3 regions of the Gallibacterium sp. ZY190522 genome follow, and region 2 is predicted to be linked to each of the others. Evidence: riboswitches for the same ligand, from Rfam matches in the RefSeq annotation. Region 2 holds a riboswitch; each other region holds the start of a gene.
The links. Region 2 has a riboswitch for thiamine pyrophosphate ahead of ACXPAV_RS07435 (ABC transporter ATP-binding protein). Riboswitches for the same ligand answer to the same signal wherever they lie in the genome.
Positions count from the first base shown of each region.

Region 1 (4,291 bases), 640 kb from region 2:
TATTGCAGACGCTCGTTTGCGTGGGTTTGAAATAGAAGGCAAATACAGCATAGACAATCTTTCTTTTGCATTCAGTTATGGTCAAACACACGGTAAAAATAAAAATAGTGGGGAATATTTAGAAAACATCAACGCTGATAAATATTCAGCCTCTATTGATTATGCTTTACTCGCAAACGCACTCAAGCTAGGGGTAAGAATCAGTTACTATGCTAAACAAGGTCGTGTTCCTCAAGGATCGCCTTCTTACCCGAGTTATACACTAACGGATTTAACGGCAAGTTTTTCACCGTTATCAGGCAGTTTAAAAAATATCCGTATTGATTTAGCCATTGATAATTTGTTTGATAAACGCTATTTACCGGCATTTAACTCAATGGAAGGAACCGGTCGCAATGTGAAGATTGGTGTAAGTTACTACTTCTAAATGTCATTAAAAAAGGAACGAGTGTTCAATCTCTCGTTCCCATTCCAACGTGATCTATTTCAATTTCACTTCATCAAGCCATTTCTTTATTAAACGTTTACCTTCTTCATCCGAACCGAAACGATCAAAATCAAAATTAATTAAATGTAATTTCTTTGGATCAGCTGAATTTGGAGAAGCTTCTGCGTAAATATTAGTTGGAATTTGATACATTTTTTCCTTACGCCACGGTATTTCCTGTGCTTCTGCACTCAATGCCCAATCCATAAATAATTTAGCATTTTTTAAATTACGTGCGCCTTTGATAATACTGATACCACCTAAAGAATAACTATCCCCTTCACAAGGTAAAATTGCTTTAACCGGTGCGCCTTTTTCTTTTTCAGTCTCATAGCCATGAATAAAACCGACAGTTACCGCAGCATCACCTCGCGAAAGATTGGTTTTTTCTGTTCCACTTTGAGCATAATTTGAAATATTTTTATGCAAAGCTTTCAAATAACGGAATGCTTCATCTTCACCAAATAACTGTACCAATGTTGCAATAAAAGTATAACCCGTACCGGAACTTCTCGGATCCGGCATTTGTACTTGCTCTTTAAACTTCGGATCAATCAAATCTTTCCAACACTTCGGATACTCTTTAATCCCTAATTGCTTAAATTTTTCCGTATTTACTCCCATTCCTAGCACAATCATATAGCCAATTGAAGTATATTCACCGTGCTTATCCAATAATGATTTCAATTGAGGAATAGTTTCTGCCTGCTTGGGGGAACGATAAGGATAAAGTAACCCTAAATCTGCAGCTTGGAAATGTGGTTCAAGCGTACCTCCATACCAAATATCACCTTGTGGTTTTGTTTTTTCTGCTTTAATTTTAGATAAAGTTGAACCAGTACTGTTACGTACAAATTTCGCATCAACATTATATTTTTCACTAAAAATCTGTGTCATTCTTTCACAAACCCGATATTGAACACTACAGTAAATAGTAAGTTGACCTTCAGCTTTTGCCTGATGAACTGGCATAAACATTACCAATAAACCAGAAAAAATCAGGGTTTTTAATAACATATTTTTAATAAATTTTTGTTGAGAATAATAAATTTGCATAAACACTTCCTTGAAATTGATAAAGAGACTAACTGAGGAGAAATAAAATAGAAGATTCCAATATCAAATTGAAATATATAAAGAAATTTCGCATTAGTTCCCTACGTCAGTATTAGCTGAATCAGGTTAACGGGTATTTTCTCAGCCTCAAAGCACCCCGACTAATTCTCGATAAGTATAAAGTTTGTTAAACTTTTATGTCAAATAAATTCCTTCACAAAAATAAGGCACACCGAAGTGTACCCTATCAAGTTTATGTGGGGTAATTATTAAATCTTAGTGATTTTTGCCGGTAATCCTTGTCGCACCGCTGAACCACAAACCCAATCAACCCAAGGTGAAGCGATCTGTTTGGTATCATCAATCAAGCCAAGGTCATTAATATTAATGCCTCGCTTAATGCGCTCATCGCCAGCAATCACCTTGCCATCAATTTCATAACCGGTTGCGCCAAGTTGTTTATGTCCATAACCGTGCTCAATCGCGATTGTACCCGACATCACGCCGTCAATAACCATTACTTGCACATTCACTTTGCCGCCAGGTGTCACCAATTCCACCAAATCACCGTGAGCAATTTTAAATTTAACCGCATCTTGTCTGTTCATTGCCACAATACCACTTGGTTTAATGCTATGAAGACGTAACAATGACGCAGTAATGCTGCTCATCAAATTAGATTTAAACGACATCAAAGCAAACGGCCATTCCGCTTTCGGATAACGACTTTCAACGGCACTGTTATCCGCAAATTGTGGTGCAAAATATTTCGGGCAACCGTGATAATGCTCACCGTTTTGATGATTTTTCGCTTTTGCCACCGTAGGATTCCACACCTGCAAGCACGCTTTCCATTTTGCTGTCATATTTTCACCGTCCCACGCACTGTTAAACGGCGCAAAACGTCCGCCTTTACAGAAAACGGTCGCGGCTTTCAACACTTCTTCCGGTTTTAAGGTTTTATTAAGCAACGGCATAATGCGTTCAACACCGGACAATAAACGATCTTCCTGTGTCGCATCATTCACCGGCTGTTTACCGTCAAAAGCGATGTTGGCGGCAGCACGTAAGAAATAATCTTCACTGCAGTTTAATGGATAAGTCTGCTGCTGATTATCGCTGATGGCATTCTCACCAAATCCCGGCAAGCCCATTGCCTTAGCAACGTGAATAATAAAACTTTCCATACAGATAGTTTCGCCATAGGCATTCTTAGCATTTGCAGATTGAATAACCGGCCAACGTGCTGTGCTAGTTTTAGTCGGCACCCCTGCCCACGGCGTACTGAAACCCCAGCTTTCAAAGTTATGTGTATCAGGCACAACATAGTCCGCCAACGCAGTGGTTTCATTCATAAAAGCGTCCACAGCAATAAATAACGGCAACACTTTCGGATCACGTAACTTCTCTTCAGCAATATGATGAATACCAGTTAAACCATATAATGGATTGGTCATATGACTAATCCACGCTTTTAATGAATAAGGATAACCTTGCAAGGCGGAAGTAATCATTTCCGACATTTGACCGCCAACAAAGGGATACCAGGCTGCACGTGCAGGATAAGGTGAACCTTGAGCCGCTTTGCGTTTAAACTCACTTGATTTTTCATACGCACGTTTACTGCGCGCTAAATTGGTGCCTTTTGGTTTCACCATATCCGGGAAAGTCGCTAGATTGTAACGAGGACCGGGCGCAAAATCTTTGAATTTACCGCCGCTGACACTCATTCCGCCTTTCTTGTTCATATTACCAATCATCACATTGAGCAATAAAATCGCCCACGCGGTATAAAAACCATTGCTTTGCATTGTGCCGCCGTGAGTAATGGCAACCGCTTTATGTCCGTGTGAAGTAAATTCTTTTGCCAAAGCTTCGATTGTTGCCACCGGCACTCCGCACAAAACTGCATACTCTTGCAATGTATGTTCAAAGCAAGACTCTTTTAATAGAGTCAAGGCAAACTTCACTGCCACAGCAGAGCCATCTTTTAAGATAACGGTTTCATCCACCCAAATTTGCGCTTTTGCGGACGATTTAGCGGCAACAAATTGAGCATCTTCCGCATTTTTGACTAAATCATAATTTTCTACCACTTTATCTTCCACATCCGGTGCAACATCAAACAGATCCTGTTCTGTCAATGCTTGACCAAAGCGTGGGTGTTGTGGTTCAACGTTGACATCCTCCCCGCCCTAAAGGACGGGGATTCCTACCAGCTTCCACGCCTTGCGTGCCTTGCGTGGGCTACTCTCGGTGGGTTCTTGCTGCTGACCTCTAACGAGGTTCACTTCACAAGCGCTACGGCGATGTCCTCGCCTGCTTTTCATTATGCCTGAACGATTGCTCGCCCACGCGCTAAAACATTCATCGCACCAACCACGTCCGCATTTTCTGTGTAGCCACACTCTACGCATTCAAAATGTGCTTGCGTTTGGCGATTTTCTTTTGAGATATGACCACAACAAGGGCAAGTCCGACTGCTGTTTTGCGGCGGAACGGCAACCAAAAATCCGCCTTGCCATTGGGTTTTGTAGTCCAACTGACGGCGAAATTCAAACCACGATTGGTCGAGAATGGCTCGATTTAATCCTGATTTTGCGGCTACATTCTTGCCGTGTTGCTCTGCTGTGCCTTTGGCGGATTTCGACATATTTGCCACTTGCAAATCTTCAATGTAAATCATTGCGTGGTTTTTGCTGATGTGCGTTGAGATTTTGTGCAAAAAGTCTTTGCGACAATTAGCGA
Region 1 covers NZ_CM135118.1:2,166,592-2,170,882, reverse strand. Annotated here, with positions in the region: gene ACXPAV_RS10450 (TonB-dependent receptor domain-containing protein) at 1-427, shown strand, start outside; gene ACXPAV_RS10445 (ABC transporter substrate-binding protein) at 482-1,504, opposite strand; TPP riboswitch at 1,625-1,713, opposite strand; partial or broken gene ACXPAV_RS10440 (molybdopterin dinucleotide binding domain-containing protein) at 1,813-3,591, opposite strand; gene ACXPAV_RS10435 (RNA-guided endonuclease InsQ/TnpB family protein) at 3,873-4,291, opposite strand, start outside.
Region 1: another riboswitch for thiamine pyrophosphate. It lies ahead of ACXPAV_RS10445 (ABC transporter substrate-binding protein); the one in region 2 lies ahead of ACXPAV_RS07435 (ABC transporter ATP-binding protein).

Region 2 (4,291 bases):
GGTGAGATTTATACATTGCTAATGCTAAAGCGCGACTGTAGTGCAACAAATAATGATAATCTTGAATTAGATAGTGTTGAAAGCATTCAAGTGGTAAAGAACCATTTCCTAGTTGTTGTACAAATGAATGTCTGACATAACGTTGCCAATCTGGTTGTGCTTGCTGAATAAATTGTTGTGTAATTGACATCATTTCTCCTTAACGTAATTGCGTTACCCAAGGTAATGCACGGTGCAGTAATTTATCGGTAATAAAAAAGAGTAAAAGTGTGATCGACATTAATAAAAAGAGTGCTGAAAACATTAAATCAACCTGCATACGTGCGTTGGCGTGTAGCATTAGATAGCCTAAACCTTGATTTGCCCCGACCCATTCGCCGATGACTGCGCCAATCGGTGCAATGGAAACGGCTATGCGTAAACCGGATGAGAGCGCAGGTAATGCAGCCGGTAGACGAACTTTAAACAGCATTTGCCAACGAGTAATTTGCATGGTTTGTGCCAGTTCCAACCAAATCTTCGGCGTATTTCTCAAACCGTCATAACAGGCGGCGGTAACCGGAAAATAGATAATTAGAATTGTCATTGCGACCTTTGAAGCCAATCCATAACCGAGCCACAACACCAGCAGTGGCGCAATCGCAAAAACAGGAATAGCTTGAGAAATAAGTAGTAACGGCAATAAAAAAGTAGCAATCCGATTAGATATAGAGAGCAAGATGGCGGAAAACAAGCCAAAAACAAACCCAAGAAACAAGCCAAGAAAAATTTCCAATAGCGTAACCATTGTGTGCTGCCACAACAACTGATGATGGGAAATGAGCTGTTGGAACACATCAGACGGTGTCGGCAACAGATAGTGCGGTAAATTCCAAATAAGAATTGTGCCTTGCCATAACGCTAATAAAAATAGACAGAGCAGAGCTGTTTTTAACAGTGAGGATAGTGAATACATTAAAATTCCTCCTGCAAAAGAGAGAATAACTGTTGGTATATCTGCCAAAATTGCGGTTGTTGCGGAGAATGAACAGCGGTTGAAACTTTTTGTGAGAGAACAACCCGATCAGTTTGTTTTTGTAGAACAAAAATATCATCACATAGTTGTAATGCTTCTTGTGGATCGTGTGTGACCAATAGGATAGTTTTCCCGGCTAATAAGGTTGTCGCAAGTTGATAGAGCTGTTGGCGAGTAACCACATCTAAAGCGGAAAAAGGCTCATCCATTAAGATCAAATCGGAAGATTGCATTAGCGTTCTCGCCAATGCTACACGTTGTCGTTGTCCTCCGGAAAGTTGATAACAAGGCTTATGCTGATAATCCGCTAATTGCACTTGCTCTAGTAGTGATAACGCTTGTTGGCGACTAGCTTTATTTTTTGATCCCTGTAAATGATGTGCCAGTTGTACGTTGTCTAAAACGGAAAGCCAAGGAAACAAGCCATCATTTTGCGCCATAAAAGCAATTTTTTGCTGATGATTCGGACAATGTTTAACTATAATTTTTCCAGATTTTATTGTATTTTGTTCTAATCCGGCAATAGCACGCAATAAAGTTGACTTGCCGACGCCGGAACGCCCAAGAACAGCACTCCAGCGAGAATGAGCAATATTGAAATTAAAGTCGACAAAAAGTGGTTTGTCAGTAAATGACAATGTTAATTGCCGGATTTCTACCGCATTCATTATCAATAACCTGATATCAATGAGTTAATGATAAATAGCAGTAATAAGTAAAAATCAGAAGGGAAATGGGAATAGATAAAAGGTGTAAATGTTGCATAATTAGTTTCCTACGTCAGTGCTAACTGGATCAGGTTCAACGGGTATTTTCTCAGCTGTTAAACAGCACCCCGACTAATGGTCGATTACTTTACAGCGAAATTTTGACAATGGCAACAGATCAATAATGATAAATTTAAGAAAATTGTTGTTTTATGCTATATCAAAACAAAATCGAACTAATATTTGAGCATTTTATCTTTAACTTAGTTAGATAATTGTAAAATGATAAAGTGATTAAAAACGAAAAATCCCCCACTATTTACTAATGGGGGAGTGTTCAATATTAAATCACAAAAGCAAAATTATAGAATTTCTTTCGCTTTAGCAACGACATTATCCACAGTAAATCCGAATAATTTAAATAACTCGCCTGCTGGAGCAGATTCACCAAAGCGGTTCATTCCGACAACACGACCTTCCAAGCCAACATATTTATACCAGAAGTCCGAAATGCCGGCTTCAATTGCAACACGTTTCTTGATGTTGCTTGGTAATACGCTTTCTTTATAAGCGACATCCTGTTTATCAAATACATTCGTGCTTGGCATAGAAACTACACGCACTTTGTGTCCTTCCGCAGTTAATTGTTCCGCTGCTTTCACTGCCAATTCCACTTCTGAACCGGTTGCAATAAAGATTAATTCAGGCGTACCTTCACAATCTTTTAAGACATAAGCACCGCGTCTAACATTGGCAAGTTGTTGGGCGTTACGTTCCATTTGTGTTAAGTTTTGACGAGTGAAAATTAATGCACTTGGGCCTGCAGTGCGTTCAACCGCTGCTTGCCACGCAATCGCAGATTCCACTTGGTCACACGGGCGCCAAGTTTCTAAATTCGGAATTAAACGTAATGTTGCCGTTTGTTCTACCGGTTGATGGGTTGGCCCATCTTCCCCTAAACCAATAGAGTCGTGGGTGTAAACAAAAAGCACACGTTGTTTCATTAACGCTGCCATACGCACTGCATTATGCGCATATTCCATAAACATTAGGAAAGTGGCACCGTAAGGAATAAATCCACCGTGTAGAGCAATGCCGTTCATAATGGCGGACATCCCGAATTCACGCACACCGTAGTTAATATAGTTTCCATCAATCACATTGGCTCGTAATGGTTTTGAACCCGACCATAAGGTTAAGTTTGAACCCGCTAAGTCAGCGGAACCGCCCAAAAATTCAGGTAAGATTTTCGCATAGGCTTCAATCGCATTTTGTGATGCTTTACGGCTAGCGATAGTGGCTGGATTCGCTTGTAACTTTTCAATAAATGCTTGAGATTGTGCTTGCCAATCTGATGGTAATTCTCCGGCTAAACGGCGTGATAATTCAGCTGCCAATTCTGGATATGCTGATTGATAAGCAGCAAAGCGTTGTTGCCATTCCGCTTCTCTTTCTGCGCCTTGTTGTTTTGCATCCCATTCCGCATAAATTTCAGCTGGAATTTCAAATGGTGCATAATTCCAACCTAAATTTTTACGCGTTAATGCAATTTCTTCCTCTCCTAGCGGCGCACCGTGACTGTCGTGAGAATTGGCTTTATTTGGTGAGCCATAACCGATAATGGTTTTACAGATAATTAATGTTGGTTTTGAGGTTTCTGCTTTTGCCACTTCAATAGCGGCTTTAATTTCTGCTGCATTATGACCATCTACCGCAGGAATGACTTGCCAACCGTAAGCCTCAAAACGTTTTTGGGTATCATCAGTAAACCAACCATCAACGTGTCCATCAATGGAGATATTGTTATCATCATAGAATGCGATTAATTTACCTAAACCTAAAGTTCCGGCAAGAGAGCAGGCTTCGTGAGAGATACCCTCCATTAAACAGCCATCACCCAAGAAAACATAAGTGTAATGGTCGATAATATCGTGTCCTGGTCGATTAAATTGACCGGCTAACGTTTTTTCGGCAATCGCCATACCGACAGCATTAGTAATGCCCTGCCCCAATGGCCCAGTGGTGGTTTCTACACCCGGTGCATAACCATATTCAGGGTGTCCGGGTGTTTTAGAATGCAATTGACGGAACTGTTTTAAATCTTCAATTGAAAGGTCGTAACCGGTTAAGTGTAATAAACTATAAATCAACATTGAGCCGTGTCCGTTGGAAAGCACAAAGCGGTCACGATTGATCCATTTTGGATTGTTCGGATTATGAGATAAAAAATCACGCCATAAAACTTCAGCGATATCCGCCATTCCCATAGGTGCGCCTGGGTGTCCTGATTTTGCTTTTTGCACCGCATCCATACTTAAAAAACGAATTGCGTTTGCTAATTCTCGGCGAGTTGCCATATTTTTCTCCTTCTTTGCTAGCTAATTTCGAGTAGATAAGAGCATTTCTCTTAGAAAAACCGCATTTACTTTACCACTATTTTGTCGTGAAGTTGATTGCGTTATCACTTATTTTTGATCTGAATGACTCAAATTCAAAAGCCTGTCCATTCTACGTTATTTTTAGTAAGAAAAGGCAAATCAATGCAATCACTTATTACCGCTATTGCACG
Region 2 covers NZ_CM135118.1:1,528,263-1,532,553, reverse strand. Annotated here, with positions in the region: gene tenA (thiaminase II) at 1-184, opposite strand, end outside; gene ACXPAV_RS07440 (ABC transporter permease) at 200-955, opposite strand; gene ACXPAV_RS07435 (ABC transporter ATP-binding protein) at 955-1,683, opposite strand; TPP riboswitch at 1,771-1,863, opposite strand; gene tkt (transketolase) at 2,085-4,079, opposite strand; gene dusA (tRNA dihydrouridine(20/20a) synthase DusA) at 4,282-4,291, opposite strand, start outside.

Region 3 (4,291 bases), 280 kb from region 2:
AAGAATTCAGCCAACAGGCAGAACAAATTGCTCAACATTACGAAAATCGTGAATACAACAAAGCAATTCGTGAAATTATGACTTTATGCGATAAAGCCAATAAATATGTGGATGAAACCGCACCTTGGATAATTGCAAAAGATGAAACTCGCCAGCAGGAATTGCACGAGGTCTGCTCAATGGGTATTCAAATGTTTCGTATATTAATGGGCTATTTAAAACCGGTATTGCCGAAATTGGCGGAGCGTGCAGAAGCCTTTTTGCACGATGAATTGCGTTGGGAAACCTTAACTTCACCATTATTGGCACACGAAATTGCGCCGTTCAAAGCATTATTTAGTCGTTTAGAAATGAAACAAATTGAAGCTTTGATCGATGCATCGAAAGCAGAAAATGCTCAATTTACAACCCAAACAGCGCCGGCAAAAATAAGTGAAACAGACAGTGAAATTGAGCCATTTGAAAAAACTATTACTATTGATGATTTTGCTAAATTGGATTTACGTGTGGCAAAAGTATTGAAATGTGAAGCCGTGCCAGAAAGTAAAAAATTATTGAAGTTCACACTTGATTTAGGTGTTGAAACTCGTCAGGTTTTTTCAGGTATCAAAGCAGCTTACAACAAACCGGAAGAATTAGAGGGGAGAATGGTGATTATGGTTGCCAATCTTGCGCCTCGTAAAATGAAATTCGGACTTTCTGAAGGAATGATTTTATCTGCCGGTAGTGGTGGTGCAGATCTGTTCCTACTTGATGTCGATAACGGTGCTAAAGCTGGTTATCGTGTCAAATAAAACCATCATAAATAGCGATGGGGCTTCTATTAGCTCCATCTTTCTTTTTATTCAATCAATTCACTTTCTAAGAAAAAACAATGTCACTCACACCCGAAAGCCAATTATTACAACGCCACCTTAATCTGTTTGAAAATGAAACTTTACTTTTTCTCGGTAATATACAGGATGATTTTCCATCACAATGTCGTATCTTAGCCAAACGGATTAATGTAGTCAGTTATTACTTTGATTATGTATGTCACGCTAAAAATCCTACTGAATTTACGCTTGAAGCTGATTATCAAGAAGCATCGCTCATCGTTTTTTACTGGGGTAAAAACAAACAGGAATGTCTGTTCCAATTAACGCAAATTTTGTCGCAAGCCCCTGTCGGGCAAAAAATGTTGTTGGTGGGAGAAAATCGAGGCGGTGTCCGCTCTGCGGAAAAGTTCTGTGGTGAATTGGGCGATATTCATAAAATTGATTCCGCACGCCGTTGCAGTCTTTACTATTTTGAATTACAGAAGCCGGTGCAATTTGCATTATCCGATTGGTGGAAACAATATTCGCTGCCTCAATTGCCGCAATTAACCATTTATGCACTACCGGGGGTCTTTAGCTCCGGTGAACTGGATCAAGGCACAGATTTATTGCTTTCCACCTTGCAACAGCCTATACAAGGGAAAGTGCTGGATGTCGGTTGCGGCGCAGGTGTAATCGGTGCTTATTTGAAATTCCATTCACCTCAAATAGATCTGACAATGAGCGATATTCACGCAATGGCGCTTGCCTCGGCAACGCAAACGTTGCAACAAAATCAACTGCAAGGTACGGTTATCGCTAGTGATGTTTTTTCACAAATTAATGACAAATTCGATTTAATTATCTCCAATCCGCCGTTCCATTCAGGTTTAAATACTACTTATCAAGCAGTAGAAACCTTAATCACTGAAGCCAAACAACATTTAAATCGTGGCGGAGAATTAAGAATTGTAGCTAATGCATTTCTGCCTTATCCGGATCTGCTTGATCGCAGTTTCGGCTCACATCAGGTTCTTGCGAAAACTGGAAAATTTAAGGTTTATAGTGTAAAAAATGCTTAAATGACGGTATCTTTCATAAACTTTTCACAATTTCATTGTCTAAATCGCTACAATTTCGTATAGTAATTGCCGTTCTCAACGGGGTGCATTACTAAAAGTAAGGCTGAGATAATACCCGTCGAACCTGAACTGATTAGTCGCAGCGGAGGGATTTGAGAAGCAGCTTGCTATTCAAAATCCTGTTTGCATTTATCAATAATGAAATAGGAATTCACTATGTTAAAAAAAACACTTTTCCTCAGTGTATTGACCGTTAGTACCATTTCTTTCACCAATGCTGAAACCTTAACCGTTTATACTTATGATTCTTTTGCTTCCGATTGGGGGCCTGCACCAAAATTAGAACCTATTTTCGAAAAACAGTGTGGATGTGATCTCAAATTCATCCCATTTGAAGATAGTGTCACAATGTTTAATCGGTTACGTTTAGAAGGTAAAAAAAGCAAAGCCGATGTTGTGTTAGGTTTAGATCAAAGCTTGATTGAAGCTGCGGATCAATCACAGCTATTTGCCAAAACTGACATCAGTTTAAACAATCTCCACTTACCACTAAAATGGGAAAATCAAACCTATATTCCTTATGATTTCGGTAGTTTCGCCTTTATTTATGACAAAACAAAACTCAGCAATCCTCCAAAAAGCCTAAAAGAATTGATTGAACGTCAGGATTTACGCATTATCTATCAAGATCCGCGCACCAGTTCTGTCGGTCGTGGCTTATTACTTTGGGTCAATCAGGTTTATCCGCAAGATCAAGTAGAACAAGCGTGGCAACAACTGGCAAAGCACACCGTCACTGTCGGCAAAGGTTGGACTGAAACTTACGGTGCCTTTTTGAAAGGAGAAAGCGATTTAGTATTGAGCTACCGTAGTTCACCACTCTATCATCAACTAAATGAACAGAAACAAAACTATGCTGCAACAGAATTCAGCGAAGGCAATATTTTACAAATCGAAATTGCAGCAAAATTAAAAGCAAGTAAACAAACGAAATTAGCAGATCAATTTTTACAATTTTTAATCTCACCGGAAACACAAAATATCATCAGCAAAAGTAATGTGATGTTTGCTGTTACCGATGCAGCGATTGAACCACATTATGATCAGTTGCGTCATCGAGTGCTATCTGAAAAAACTATTGATACTTCAAATATCAGCCATCAACAAACCAAGCAATGGCTTGCTGTATGGCAAAATGCGTTGGCAAAATAATGCGTTATATTGAAATAAAACGGCAACTTTTTCTGTTGCCGGGTTTAGTCATATTATTACTGCTCGCCATTATTTATGGCGGCAGCTTACAACAATTACTACAACATAGTCGCTTCTCACAATGGCTAAATTTACTGCAAAACGATTACCTGCAACAAGTTATCTTTTTCAGTTTTTATCAAGCCGGATTATCCGCTACTTTCTCACTATTTTTCGGTATTATTGTTGCCAGATCACTGTTTTATCTAGATTTTTTTGCCAAAACCTTTCTATTAAAAATTTTCTCGCTGACCTATGTGTTACCGGCACTGGTTGCTATTTTCGGTATTGTCGGTATTTACGGTTTCAATGGTTGGATTAATCAATTTCTTCGTCTATTCGGGCAGCAACTTCCCGATATTTACGGTTTAAGCGGTATTCTAATCGCCCATCTTTTTTTCAATATTCCGTTAGCGGCAAAAGTGTTATATCAACGCTTGCAACAGTTGCCTGCTTCACAATTCAAATTGGCGGCGCAACTGAATTTACGTCATTGGCGTTTTTTCCGTTGGGTAGAAATGCCATTTTTGCGTCCAACCTGTTTTAATCTGTTCGGACTTATTTTTTTGCTCTGCTTCACTAGTTTCACTATTGTTCTAACGTTAGGAGGTGGTCCGAAATATACCACGTTGGAAGTTGCAATTTATCAAGCAATCACTTTTGATTTTGATATTGAAACCGCAGCATTATTAGCTATTTTACAATTTTTATTCTGCTTCACACTATTTAGCATTAACAACCGTTTTGGTCGTTATCAGCAAAGTGAAACTTCACTTCAACCACGCTGTTTACCGAATTTAAACCGTTATCAACGTTGCTATCACTACTTTATTTTAACCACAGCGACACTTTTCATTGTTGCTCCGCTACTGGAAACGCTATTTGCTGGATTAAATGCCCGTCATTTATGGCAACAGTTGTTACATCCAGAATTATGGCAAGCTATTGCTTTTTCACTCTTGTTAGCACCCACTGCGGCACTACTTTGTCTGATACTAACAATTTCTCTTCTGCTGACTACCCGCCATCTCTATTGGCTCGGCAAACAGCAAAGTAGTCAATGGATGTTAAATATCGGCACAATTATTTTAGCTATCCCAACCTTAGTGTTAGCAACAGGATTATTTCTCTTTCTTGCAGAAATGGAAAGCAACACAATAT
Region 3 covers NZ_CM135118.1:1,245,757-1,250,047, forward strand. Annotated here, with positions in the region: gene metG (methionine--tRNA ligase) at 1-794, shown strand, start outside; gene rsmC (16S rRNA (guanine(1207)-N(2))-methyltransferase RsmC) at 875-1,879, shown strand; TPP riboswitch at 1,949-2,048, shown strand; gene thiB (thiamine ABC transporter substrate binding subunit) at 2,096-3,091, shown strand; gene thiP (thiamine/thiamine pyrophosphate ABC transporter permease) at 3,067-4,291, shown strand, end outside.
Region 3: another riboswitch for thiamine pyrophosphate. It lies ahead of thiB (thiamine ABC transporter substrate binding subunit); the one in region 2 lies ahead of ACXPAV_RS07435 (ABC transporter ATP-binding protein).